DNA from 4 places in the Halomonas sp. 113 genome. Region 1 is predicted to be linked to each of the others. Evidence: predicted binding sites of a transcription regulator. Region 1 holds the regulator's gene; each other region holds the start of a gene.

Region 1 (3,248 bases):
GCTAAGCCCTACCACCAGGCCTACCAGCGGGGGGTTAAGCTGATTGGCGCTACCTGCCACTATGTGACCGAGGAACTCGACGCAGGCCCCATCATCGAACAGGATATCCATCGCGTTAGCCACTGTCATACGCCTACTGATCTAGTCCGCTTTGGTCGTGATGTGGAGAAAGCCGTGCTCGCTCGCGGTTTGCGTTGGCACTTAGAGGATCGTGTGTTGGTGCATGGCAACAAGACAGTGGTATTTAGCTAAGTACTCTATAATGCCCGCCCATCAACCTGAGAGGCCGCCATGTCATTTGCGCAAAGTGTATTATCGCCCTGGGCGCTGCTGCTCACCTGGCTACTCTCGTTAGCAGTGATCGCATGGGCGCTTTGGGGGCGTCCCTGGCAGGTGTTGATAGCGGATTCAGCGCTTCAGCACCGCTGGCTGGGTGCTACGCTGGCGGTGATGCTGATGTGGCAGCTTCGTGCCCAGGCTGTTGATTGGCTAACGCTACACCTTGTTTTTACAGTATTGATGACACTCGTTTTTAAAGCGCCATTAGCGCTGATTAGCAACGTGCTGATCAACATTGCCATGGTGGTGATTGGCCGCAATGAGTGGATGTTGCTGGGGGCAAATGTGCTGGTTACCGGGATCGTCCCGGCGGCCGTTATTGGCACGGTATGGCGGCTGGTAGATCGCCGCCTGCCGGATAACTTGATGGTATTTCTGTTTGCCTGCGGCTTTTTTGGCGCGGCGCTGGCAACGCTGGGAGGAGGCTTGGCGGCGGTAGTGCTGATTATCGTCGCGGGTACAGACCCTGAGGCGATCTATCTCGCCCAGGAGTATGCGCGTTTTTTACCACTGCTAATGCCTTCAGAGGCATTTATTACTGGCATGCTGCTGAGCATCCTGCTGGTCTATCACCCAAACTGGGTGGCCACCTTCAATGACCACCGCTATATCGACCTGCAGTAGCGGATTTGTTAGCCGAGTGCCTGGCCGTTGCCACCACGAATTACGCCGACTCCAACGCCTTCAATATCGAGCGCTTGAGAGCGCAGGTCGATTTCAATGGGCGCAAAATCAGGGTTCTCTGCAAACAGCGTCACTTGATGCCCCTGGCGTTTGAAGCGTTTAACCGTTACTTCATCGTCCAGGCGGGCAACCACGATCTGGCCATCGCGAACCCGGTCAGTGCGATGAACCGCCAGTAAATCACCTTCCAAAATGCCAATATCCTTCATGGAAAGGCCGCGTACGCGCAGCAGATAGTCAGCTTTGGGAGTGAAGTACTCGGCCGGTAGCGGGCAGTAGCGATCAATATGTTCGGCGGCCAAAATGGGGCTGCCGGCAGCTACTTCCCCGATCACAGGCAGGCCAGTGGGTGGGGCTTCCACGTTGGTTGTGGGTAAGGCGGTGACTGCGCTATCCAGGACTTCTTGAGGTTCCTGGTTGGGCAGGCGGATGCCGCGAGAGGTGTTGCGGATAATGCGAATAACACCTTTGCGTTCCAGCGCGCGCAGGTGCTCTTCAGCCGCATTGGGTGAGCGGAAGCCAAGTGCTTTGGCAATCTCGGCGCGGGTAGGAGGGTAGCCAAATTCGCCCATGGTCTTAACGATAAAATCAAACACGTGCTGTTGGCGAGCGGTTAGCGGACGCGACATACCAGACTCCATAAATAGTGAATAGACAGTAACAAGTTAAATGTCGACTTAATCAATAAGTGTTTAAGTATACAGTATGTTCCTCTGTCCAGTATATGGCTTGTCAGTGCCTATTGCCGATGTCTATGCAATTTTTCTAATCGTTTGAAACTAAGTTTCTGCTTATTTAATACGTCACATTTTGTCAATAAATCAAGCGTTGAGCCCGCCTACGTTATGGCATAGTATTTTGCTATGTTTTAAACACCTGTTTCCCTGGAGAGCGACATGGCTCAATCTGATACGGTGACCCGTATACTCGACACCGCCGAGGTGCTGTTTGCAGAGCGGGGTTTTGCTGAAACTTCGCTGCGCAACATCACTAGCAAAGCGCGGGTTAACTTAGCCGCTGTTAATTACCATTTTGGTTCCAAAAAAGCCTTGATTCAGGCCGTTTTTGCCCGCTACCTGGATCCGTTTAGTCAGCGCTTTCATACTGCTCTAGATGAGCTCGAGGGCCAACACGCCGGGCGCGTTATCCCGCTGGAAACACTGCTCGAGACCATGGCAACTACCGTTCTCGCGGTGCCCGCCGAGCGCAATAGTTTGAAAGTGTTTATGCGCCTGCTGGGTCTTGCCTACAGTCAAGCACAGGGACATCTAAGACGTTATATCCAGGAAGAGTATGGCGATGTGTTTACACGCTTCACCGAGCTTGTGCGCAAAGCAACGCCGGATCTGCCTGACGCCGAGCGTTTTTGGCGGCTACACTTTGTGCTCGGCACGGTAATCTTTACCCTGTCTGGCCTCGATGCGCTACGCGATATCGCGGAGAAGGATTACCACGAGCAGGTCTCTGTGCGTGATTTGGTCAGGCGATTGCTCCCGGTAGTGGTGGCTGCTATGAATGCGCCGTTACCCATAGCCCTTGACGGTGCCAAGCCAGAAGAAGGAAAACATGCGAACTCCTACGCTAGCTGAGCTACCTCCAACGGAACATATCTGGCTGGAGATCGATACTACCGAACAGTTGCTGCGCTGTTGGCGAGGGCCAAAAGTGCTCCATGAGTGTTCTATTTCATCCGGTGCTGCCGGAAGCGGGGAGCGCAACGGCAGTGGTAAAACCCCCCGCGGGTGGCACTATGTGCGCGCGGCCATTGGCGGTGATATGCCCGAAAATGCGGTGTTTCGAGGTCGCCGCTGGACGGGCGAGACATTTTCGCCCGAACTCGCCGAAGAGCATCCAGAGCGTGACTGGATTCTGACCCGCATACTGTGGCTGTGTGGCTTGGAAAAGGGCGTGAACCGCGGTGGTCAGGTGGACTCGCAACGGCGCTATATTTACCTGCACGGGACGCCGCCTGACGAGCCCATGGGCGTTGCTGCGTCCCACGGCTGTATTCGTTTACGCAATAGTGATTTGCTCTATATCTTTTCGTTAGCGTTGCCGGGCACCCCTGTTTGGTTGCACGGTGGACGCCAGTCCTTTGACTGATCAGATTTTGACACCGCTAGACGATCGTCTAGAATCATCGCCCCTTTTCATGGACCTATCACGATGACTCAACCGTTAGGCCCGGTCATGCTTGACCTTGAAGGCCCAAAATTGACGGCTGC
Region 2 (3,248 bases), 2.1 Mb from region 1:
CTGAATCAAAGCCATCGGCAATCACCCCGCCATCGCGGATCACCACCGGCGGATTTTCTACCAGCGCCCGGCTGAGCATATCGGCCATTTCTGGGTAGGGGCGAATATGCGGGCGCAGGTTATCCAGCGCACTGCCGCTCTCAACCTCGCTAAGCTGTTGCTCCAGTTCCGGAAGCGTTACCAGTGCATCCCGCAGCCGTGCCAAATCGCGCGGGCGGGCGCTATACAGCGCCACCCGGGCCAGAATGCGCTCCACGTCGCCCACCGCGCTCAACGTCTCGCGCAGCGGCATATAGGCGGCATCCAGGCTTAGCAGCGCCACACCCGCATGACGGGCCTGGACAATCTCGCGTTGACGCAGTGGCCGATTAAGCCAGCGTTTGAGTAGCCGTGAACCCATGGCGGTGGTACAGGTATCCAGCACGCTGGCCAGGGTGTTGTCGCTGCTGCCGCCCAGGTTGATATCAATTTCCAGATTACGGCGGCTGGCAGCGTCGATCACCACCGCGTCGTCGCGGTTCTCAACGCTGATGGCGGTCACGTGGGGCAGGCGCGAGCGCTGAGTGTCCCGGGCATAATCGATCAATACCCCGGCAGCAATTAGCGCAGAGGTTAAGTGCGCACAGCCAAAGCCACGTAAATCCTGCACTTCGAACTGGTCGCAGAGGCTACGGGTAGCGCTTTCCAAATCAAACAGCCACTCGCCCTGGCGGCGCAGGCTGCGTTTCTGCGACCAGGCCTCGGGTAGCGTTAAGCTTTCGGGTACCAGCAGCTCGGCCGGGGAGAGACGCGTCAGCTCGGCGAGCATTTCGGCTTCGCTGTCTACTTCCAGTACGTTGAAGCGACCACTGGAGAGCTCCAGCCAGGCAAGGCCCCAGCTCTCTTTTCCGGGAGAAACGGACACCAGGACGTTGTCGCGGCGGGCATCGAGCAGCGCTTCATCGTGGAGTGTGCCAGGGGTGACGATACGCACCACTTGGCGCTCAACGGGCCCTTTGCTGGTCGCGGGGTCGCCAATTTGCTCACAAATAGCGACCGACTCGCCGCCAGCGACGAGGCGGGCCAGATAGCCCTCAGCGCTGTGATAGGGGACGCCCGCCATCGGGATAGGCTTGCCGCCTGACTGCCCACGCTGGGTAAGGGTAATATCCAGCAGTGCGGCGGCGCGCTTGGCGTCGTCGAAAAACAGTTCATAAAAATCCCCCATGCGGTAGAACAGCAGTACCTCGGGGTGCTCGCGCTTGATCTTTAAATATTGCGTGATCATGGGCGTGTTAGGGGGAATGGCCTGTGACATGGGCGTCCTGATTGAGCAATTTCTTTGAGAAAGCTAAACGCAGTATTCTACGCTGAATAGACGACTCACTTGAAGGAGCGACCATAGTGCCCAGCGAAACTAGCCTGAAAAATCTTGATTTAACCCTGTTAGCTCAGCGGCTGGGGCGGCTGTGTAAGCAGTTGAATGTGGAAGTGACCGCCGCTGAGTCATGTACGGGGGGAGGCATTGCCAGCGCCATTACCGAGGTGGCGGGTAGCTCTGCTTACTTTACGACGGGCTATGTGACCTATGCGAATGCTGCTAAAACGCGCTTATTGGGGGTGCCTGAGACCACGCTGGCCGAGCACGGTGCTGTCAGCAAGGAGGTCGTCAAAGCCATGGTGCTGGGCGCCTGTAATGAAAGTGGCGCGGGCTTAGCTGTTGCCGTTAGCGGTGTTGCAGGCCCAGAGGGGGGGAGCGCTGAAAAGCCGGTGGGTACGGTTTGGTTGGCCTGGGGAGATGCTGCTGCCCAGGAAGCTGAATGCTTTCACTTTCCAGGTGACCGTCAGTCGGTGCGAGAGCAGGCCGTGCGTCAGGCCTTGGTTGGGCTGGTGGCGCGCCTGAATGAGCGCGAGAAGGCGAGCAAGACGAACCAGCCGTAAGAAAAAGGCGCATATGCAAAAAGGCTGTTGATAAAATAGATGAGAGAAAGCGCGATCAAGGATTTGTTTACGGCGCAATCTTTGGCATACTACTGGCTAATTATACAGCTTGTTATGAGGAATCTCTGAATGGCTCAGGATGACAACCGCACTAAAGCGCTAAACGCTGCACTCACCCAAATCGACCGTCAGTTCGGCAAGGGCACCGTCATGCGTCTAGGCGACGCACCGCGTGTCGTCATGCCGTCGGTTTCCACCGGTTCATTGGGTCTGGATATCGCCCTCGGCATCGGCGGGCTGCCGTTTGGCCGTGTGTGCGAAATCTTTGGCCCGGAATCGTCGGGTAAAACGACCCTGACCCTTTCGGTGATTGCTCAGGCGCAAAAACAGGGCAAAGTGTGTGCCTTCGTCGATGCCGAGCATGCGCTTGACCCCAGCTACGCAGAAAAGCTAGGCGTCAACCTGGATGATCTACTGATTTCCCAGCCGGACACCGGTGAGCAGGCGCTGGAAATTACCGACATGCTGGTACGCTCTGGCGGTGTTGACGTGATTGTTATCGACTCGGTCGCTGCGTTGACCCCGCGCGCTGAAATCGAAGGCGAAATGGGTGATTCCCACGTTGGCCTACAGGCGCGTTTGATGTCTCAGGCACTGCGTAAAATCACCGGTAATATCAAAAACGCCAATTGCTTGGTGATCTTCATCAACCAGATCCGCATGAAGATCGGCGTCATGTTCGGTAGCCCCGAAACCACCACTGGTGGTAACGCGCTGAAGTTCTATGCCAGCGTGCGTCTGGATATTCGTCGTACCGGCTCGGTGAAAGTGGGTGATGAAGTCACCGGTAACGAAACCCGCGTGAAAGTAGTCAAAAACAAGGTAGCACCGCCATTCCGTCAGGCTGAATTCCAGATTCTTTACGGCAAGGGTATCTACCACGCCGGTGAGGTCATCGACCTGGGCGTGCAGTGCAACCTAGTCGACAAAGCCGGTGCCTGGTACAGCTATAAAGGTAAGAAAATCGGTCAAGGTAAAGCCAATTCAGCGCTGTATCTGGAAGAGCACCCGGAAATTATGCTCGAAATCGAAACGCAGATTCGTGAGCAGCTCTTGGCCAAGCCCGATCCTAAAAAGGAGAAGGAAGATGCACCTGCCGAAGCAGCGGCAGAATTGGATGCGGGTGATGACGATCTGCTTTAAGACGACTCTCGCTAAGATAAGCTGATGGCATTCACCTCCCAGCGTGATGCTACGCCCCGTGATATCGCCATTGGTTTACTGGCTCGGCGCGAATACTCCCGCGCCGAGCTTGCTCAGCGTCTGAA
Region 3 (3,248 bases), 1.2 Mb from region 1:
TGGGTGAGCAGTCGTTCGGTCAGTTGGGTTAAGGCGATATCTAAATCGGGGCTAAGAGAGGCCATGATGTGCTCCACGTAAAAGCAAAAAGCCCAGCCTGTTAGTGGCTGGGCTTATCGCGCTATCCAATGAGGGGTAAGACAAAAACCAGGAAAATCAGCATTAGAATGATCAGAAACAGCATGTCAGCTCACCAGGGCAAGGGCCGTTTGTAGCGCCTCTTGCTTCAGCTGCGCCCCTTGGCCAAACCACGCGGAATCCAGACGGGTATCGTTGCTGCGAGCCCGCTTGTCGTGATCCACGTACTCGGTCACGGCATTGAGCAGACCCCAGGCAGTGTCTTTGGCCGTGTCGAGGTGGGAGCCGCGGCCTTCGCCGTGGTAAAGCTTCTGTACCTTGTTGAGCGCCCGATAGTTAGGCAGCTTGGAAGGATCTTCGATTGGCTTATCGATACCGCAGAGCACTGACTGGAAATACTGCTGCGCCTCGCGATGATCGATCTTACGTTCTGCCAGGGCCTTCATGCGGTACATGAAGTCATTCCACTGGGAAACAGAAATACCTAGTTGGCTTTTTAACGCACGTGGATCGAACTCCGACCGGTGGGGTACCTTCACTGCCTGCGACGTGCCATCCACCGCAATCTGCAGCGTGTTGTTACACACCACCCGCACCGTGGTGGGTGTCGCCATGGTGGCCAGCGTGCCGTCACAGGAGGTTGCCAATAGTAGGTAGTCGTTGACCTCATCCTGGCCTTTCAGGGAGGTGCTTAAACCACTGCGCGCCAAGGCCCAGAACTTACGCCCGCCTTTCAGTACCCCAGCGGTTTCCTGCTCGTATCCAGCGTACTCGGTGAGGTCGCGGTAAAACTCCAGAATCTCCTCGGGCTGCACCACCTTATAACGCTGTGATACCACCGATAACGGTGCCTTGGTATCCGAGCGGTAGAGCACTTTCTGTTCAGGGAACGAGTGAATGCTGCCCAAGTGACTGGCACCCTCGGCAATAAAGCGCACCGGGGCTTCTTCAATGTGCCAGTTCATTCCGGCCTGTTGCTGCCAGACCTCTAACGGTTGTTGACGGGATAGCTGCTGTCCCAGGCCGTGCCAAGGGGTAGCGCCGACGTAAGCCATTTGTTCAACGAGATGAGCCATGATGAAAACTCCTAGCAATAAAAAAACGCTGACGAAAATCGCCAGCGCTTTATGGTTGGAAAGTTAGGGGTAAGTCGATTAATGGTGACGAATTAACGAGGTGAAGTGTAGGAGTGGGGTAATTGCCGGAAGGCATGACCACACGATATGCATAGCCAGGAAACTCCTTCACCGAGTGGCAATTTCTGGGTGAAAAATTGGGTTGCGACGCGCGAGCCTGCCTGACTACCGAACACAGCACCCATCACGGCAGTGGGCAGTTTGGCTAACGGGAAGCGGGTTGAGGCCATCGATAAAGGGGACGTTAGGGTATAGGACTCGCGCCACGCGCCAATGGCAGCGCCGACAAGGCTGCCGCCAACGGTGCCGATACGTTGGGCGGTTTCAAAGTTAAGCGTGCATGGGGCTGCACAGCGCAGGCAAGGCGGGGACATAAACAACACTCCTATAGGTGTCAAAGTGATCCCGTGTGCAGGATTCATAGGAGTGATATAGGTCTGTAATTTTTTGGCTTTGACCTTTGAGTGCTTGCTTCATGAAACTCCTTTACTGATACTGTTCATATATACAGTAAAATAGGTAGCCTATTATGTCATCGAACGTTTCACTCCTGGGCCGCGCAGACACCATGGCCTCGTCACTACCCTTGCCGCTCTATTCAACCGCCGTGCGCGCGGGATTTCCTTCGCCCGCCGATGATCACTTGGATACCGAGCTAGATCTGCACCGCTACGTCGTTAAACGCCCAGCCTCGACCTATTTTGCTCGTGCCGAAGGTTATTCAATGATCGGAGACAGCATCCACCCTGGGGACTTATTGGTGGTGGATCGCAGCCTGGAAGCGCTGCCTGGTCGGATTGTGGTGATCTGCGTAGATGGGGAAATGACTGTTAAGCGTCTGGAGCGCGTTGGTCAGCGTACCTACCTCAAAGCAAGCAACCCCAATTTTAAGCCGATTCCCCTTGATGGACGCGAATCCCAAGTATGGGGTGTAGTGACCGACGTGATTCACAATCTGCTGAGGGCACTGCCGTGATTGCACTCGTTGACTGCAACAACTTTTATGTCAGTTGCGAGCGCGTTTTTGATCCAATGCTGGAAGGGCGTCCGGTAGGGGTGCTGTCGAATAACGATGGTTGCGTCGTTGCCCGTAGCAACGAACTCAAAGCCCTGGGTGTTGAGATGGGGACGGCCATGCACTTGTTACCGCCCGCGATTCGTCGCCAGGCTGTGCTGCTATCCAGTAACTATGCGTTATACGGCGATATGTCCCAGCGGGTAACTGAGGTGCTAGGCGAGTTTTCGCCCCATGTGGAGGTGTACTCCATTGATGAAAGCTTTGTCGGGTTTCAGGGCTTTGACCCAGATTCGCTGGAGGCGCGGGGCCAAGCCATGCGCGATACCGTTCGACAGTGGACGGGCATTCCCGTGTGCGTGGGGTTTGCACCTACCCGCGTACTCGCCAAAGTGGCGAATCAAGCGGCTAAAAAACATCCTGCCTACAAGCAGCATGGCGTATGTAAGCTAACCGCTGATAGTGAAGCGACCAAAGCATTGCTAAAACAGTTGCCGGTAACCGAGCTGTGGGGCGTGGCACGCCGTACCGGTGAACGATTAAGCGTAATGGGTATTGATACCGCATGGGATCTGCGTGAGGCAGACGCTAAGCGTATTAGGCAGCGCTTTAGTGTGGTTCAGGAACGCATCGTATGGGAGCTACGCGGGCAATCCGCCATCCAGCTTGATGACATGAGTCTACCTAAAAAACAAATCATGGTGTCGCGTTCATTCGGCAGGCTTACCGGCAACCCCCATGACTTACGCGAAGCCTTAAGGCATCACGCCGCGAGGGCAGCAGAAAAGCTGCGCAAACAGCAAAGTGTAACCAGTGCCGTGATGGTGTTTTTGCGAACCAACCCATTCCGTACTGACTTACCGCAATATCAACAACGTGTGGTTGTCTCTCTAGAGAGGCCCACCGATGATAGCCGCGATATCATCGCCTCAGCGGTACAAGGCCTACGCCGTCTCTGGCGCAAGGGCTACGCCTACCATAAAGCAGGTCTGATGCTGCTCGACCTTTCACCTAAGGCC
Region 4 (3,248 bases), 2.5 Mb from region 1:
GTGTGCCTAGAAAGCGGTGAAATCATTGAGTTCGTTGATGAAATCATTGAACGCCGTCAGCAAGAAATCGCTGAAGAGCACGGCTACGAACTAGTGGATCATGCTCTGGTGCTCTATGTACGTCCGCGCGGTTCCGACGTGACGCGCCAGGACAGCGGGCCGACGAACAAGAAATAGTGTTCGTAGGTCGCTGTTAGTCGCAGACCGTTAATCGCGGTTCGAAATATAAGCGCCCCTGAGCCATTTGGCCGAATTCCTGGTTAACTGAATTCGCCAAGTGGATCAGGGGCGTTTGTTTTGCTGTGTGCAGATGTGCTGTATAGCTGTGCGCTATAGAAATGCACAGAAACGGCGCAGGGCGCCCGCTCAATCAGTGCGGCGGGCGTTGGCTGGCGTGCAGCATCTCCCGAGCGTGGGCGAGGGTTTGGTCAGAAAGCGTGACGCCGCCCAGCATGCGCGCCAGTTCGCTGATGCGGCCCTGTTCGTCGAGTAGCGCCATCTGGGTCAGCGTTGTATCGCGCTTCGCCTGTTTCTCGATATGCAGGTGCTGGTGCGCCTGTGCTGCCACCTGGGGTAGGTGGGTCACGGTCATGACCTGGCCGTTTTCGCCCAGTTTGCGCAGCAGTTGGCCAACGATCTCTGCGGTGGCCCCCGAGATACCCACATCCACTTCGTCAAACACCAGGCTGGGCACCGTTGAGTGCGTCGCCGCGACCACTTGAATCGCCAGGCTAATCCGCGACAACTCACCGCCGGAGGCGACTTTGGTCAATGGGCGAGCGGGTTGGCCGGGGTTGGCGCTAATCAAAAACTGCACGCGATCGAGACCTTCAGGGGAGGGCGCGTCTTTAGCGGTGACCTCCACTTCAAAACGGGCTTTGCCCATGGCCAAAAAGCCCAGTTGCTGCTGCACCTCTTTACCCAAGCGAAGTGCGGCTTTTTGACGGCTCTCGCTGAGTTTTTTCGCCTCTTGGCGATAGTCTTCGCGTAGCTCGACGACCCGCGCACTGAGTGCCTCCAGGTCATTGCCACCCTCTTCTAACTGCGCGACTTCCCGCTGTAGGTCAGCATGCAGGGCGCATAGCTCATCAGGAGCAACGTGGTGCTTGCGGGCAATCCGATGGACGTCGGTCATACGCTCTTCAACCCAGGCGAGCCGCTCAGGGTCTAATTCGGTGGTGCTGGCGAGGCGATTGAGTTCGCTGGAGGCCTCTTCCACTTGAATGCGCGCATCGCTCAGCATGGCAAGCGTGTTCGCCAGGGTGCCTTTGTCGCTACCTGGCAGGGCGCTTAAGTGGGTGAACGCTTGGTTGAGCAAAGAGAGAGCGCCGCCCTCGTCACTGGCGCAGCAGTCGGCGGCAAACTGGGTTTCGCGCAGGGTCTCTTCCGCGTGAGCCAGGGTGTGCTGCTCTTCCTCTAGCGTGGCTAATTCACCTTCCGCTAAACCGAGCTGATCCAGCTCTTCTACTTGGTAACGCAACAGCTGCCGTTTGGCCTCAACTTCACTGCCTTCTTCGCTTAGCTTCTTCAACTGCCGACGCGCACTGCGCCACTCGCGGAACGTTTCAGCTAATTGAGTGGTGGCATCGTTTAGGCCTGCGTAATCGTCCAGCAGGGCAAGATGGGTCTCTTCGCGCATCAGCGCATGGTGGGCATGCTGTCCATGAATCTGAATCAGCTGCTCGCCGAGGGATTTTAGATCCGAGATAGTCGCGGGTTGGCCGTTAATCCAGGCTTTGGAACGGCCGTTGGCGGTGACCACACGGCGCAGCAAGCACTCCTCGGCGGGAAGCTCCCGCGCCGTTAGCCACTCGACGGCGGCAGGCAGGTGCTGAATGTCGAAGCGTGCGGAGAGGTCCGTACGCTCGCGGCCGTGACGCACGCTTCCGGCGTCGGCACGCTCGCCCAGGCAGAGCCCAAGGGCGCCTAACAGGATCGATTTGCCCGCGCCGGTTTCCCCGGTAATCGCGGTCATACCGCCGGTCAAGTCGAGTTCTAAGTGATCGACAATGGCGAAATCTTGAATAGCTAGCTGAGTAAGCATGGCGCCTCCTGAGGCGGTACAGCATAGAAGCTGGATACTTATCCAATAGTTGTTGATTTATACAGTAGTTAATAACTCACTTCAATGCACCTCTTGAGATGGAATTTATGGCCCCCATATAGCGTGCATGATCAGTCAAAGCTAGTGACTTAAAGCTTACTTCTTTGCGCGCCGCCCGCGTGGCCGCGCTCTACTTTTTAGGAGCACAACATGGCGAAAGAACCGCAAACACCAATGGACGATGAGCTGGCCCGCCACGAGCAAGACGCCGATGGCGCCGAGCAAGCAGCTGAGAAGGTTGCTGAAGAGCGCTTGATGGAGGGCGAACTGGAAGGATTGATCAATGACGAAGAGGCGCTAGAAGACAGCGTCGACAACCCGGAAGCGGAAATGCTGGCAGCCCAAGTAGGTGAGTTAGAGCAGAGCTTGGCCGAAGCCAAGGATCAGGCCCTGCGCGCCGCCGCTGAAGCGCAAAACGTGCGCCGCCGTGCGGAGCAGGAAGCGGAAAAAGCCCGCAAGTTTGCCCTGGAGAAGTTCGTTAAAGAGCTGCTGCCAGTGGTGGATAGCCTGGAAAAAGCGCTTGAGACCATGGAAGAGGGTGCATCGGAAGTTCATCGTGAAGGTGTTTCCATGACCTTGAAAATGCAGCTGGATGTACTCAACAAGTTCGGCGTTGAAAGCATTGAACCCCATGGTGAACCCTTCGACCCGCAAGTGCACGAAGCCATGACCATGGTGCCTAACCCGGATCTCGAACCGAACACCGTGATGGACGTTATGCAGAAAGGCTATTTACTCAATGGACGCTTGGTGCGCCCAGCGATGGTTGTAGTGAGTAAAAAAGCCGATTAAGCCACTGGCGGCACAGAGTTTGAAAAAAGTGTGTGAAAAAAAGCCCTTGAAATGTCAGCGGCGGCCCCCAAATAAAGGGCAACCCCGCGGGGAAACCCGCAGACAAGCTTTAAAAACTAAATTTTCAGTTTTGTAACAACCGAATTCGAGGTATTGCTATGGGACGTATAATTGGTATCGACCTGGGCACCACTAACTCTTGTGTGGCCGTGCTCGATGGTGACAGCGCTAAAGTTATCGAAAACGCCGAAGGCGGTCGTACGACGCCTTCTATCATCGCCTACACCGATGATGGTGAAACGCTGGTAGGTCAGGCGGCTAAACGTCAGGCCGTTACTAACCCAGAAAACAC

Evidence for each region. Region 1 encodes LexA, which represses DNA repair genes until DNA is damaged. Its sites were predicted from a motif close to TACTGTNTANNTANACAGTA; they were not measured.
Region 2: a site for LexA is predicted at 2,011-2,030, ahead of recA (recombinase RecA). Genes of this name have one in related genera too.
Region 3: a site for LexA is predicted at 1,708-1,727, ahead of YERSI8AC_RS07430 (LexA family protein). Genes of this name have one in related genera too.
Region 4: a site for LexA is predicted at 2,092-2,111, ahead of recN (DNA repair protein RecN). Genes of this name have one in related genera too.

Annotation. Positions count from the first base shown of each region.
Region 1 covers NZ_LR881453.1:2,758,835-2,762,082, reverse strand. The annotation lists gene purU (formyltetrahydrofolate deformylase) at 1-252, shown strand, start outside; gene YERSI8AC_RS12960 (energy-coupling factor ABC transporter permease) at 292-963, shown strand; gene lexA (transcriptional repressor LexA) at 972-1,652, opposite strand; gene YERSI8AC_RS12950 (TetR/AcrR family transcriptional regulator) at 1,920-2,612, shown strand; gene YERSI8AC_RS12945 (L,D-transpeptidase) at 2,590-3,126, shown strand; gene nagZ (beta-N-acetylhexosaminidase) at 3,190-3,248, shown strand, end outside.
Region 2 covers NZ_LR881453.1:707,688-710,935, forward strand. The annotation lists gene mutS (DNA mismatch repair protein MutS) at 1-1,297, opposite strand, end outside; gene YERSI8AC_RS03490 (CinA family protein) at 1,381-1,920, shown strand; gene recA (recombinase RecA) at 2,050-3,123, shown strand; gene YERSI8AC_RS03500 (regulatory protein RecX) at 3,148-3,248, shown strand, end outside.
Region 3 covers NZ_LR881453.1:1,540,946-1,544,193, forward strand. The annotation lists gene YERSI8AC_RS07415 (hypothetical protein) at 1-65, opposite strand, end outside; gene YERSI8AC_RS07420 (DUF932 domain-containing protein) at 186-1,154, opposite strand; gene YERSI8AC_RS07425 (hypothetical protein) at 1,247-1,588, opposite strand; gene YERSI8AC_RS07430 (LexA family protein) at 1,744-2,190, shown strand; gene YERSI8AC_RS07435 (Y-family DNA polymerase) at 2,187-3,248, shown strand, end outside.
Region 4 covers NZ_LR881453.1:262,825-266,072, forward strand. The annotation lists gene fur (ferric iron uptake transcriptional regulator) at 1-177, shown strand, start outside; gene recN (DNA repair protein RecN) at 371-2,044, opposite strand; gene grpE (nucleotide exchange factor GrpE) at 2,255-2,896, shown strand; gene dnaK (molecular chaperone DnaK) at 3,055-3,248, shown strand, end outside.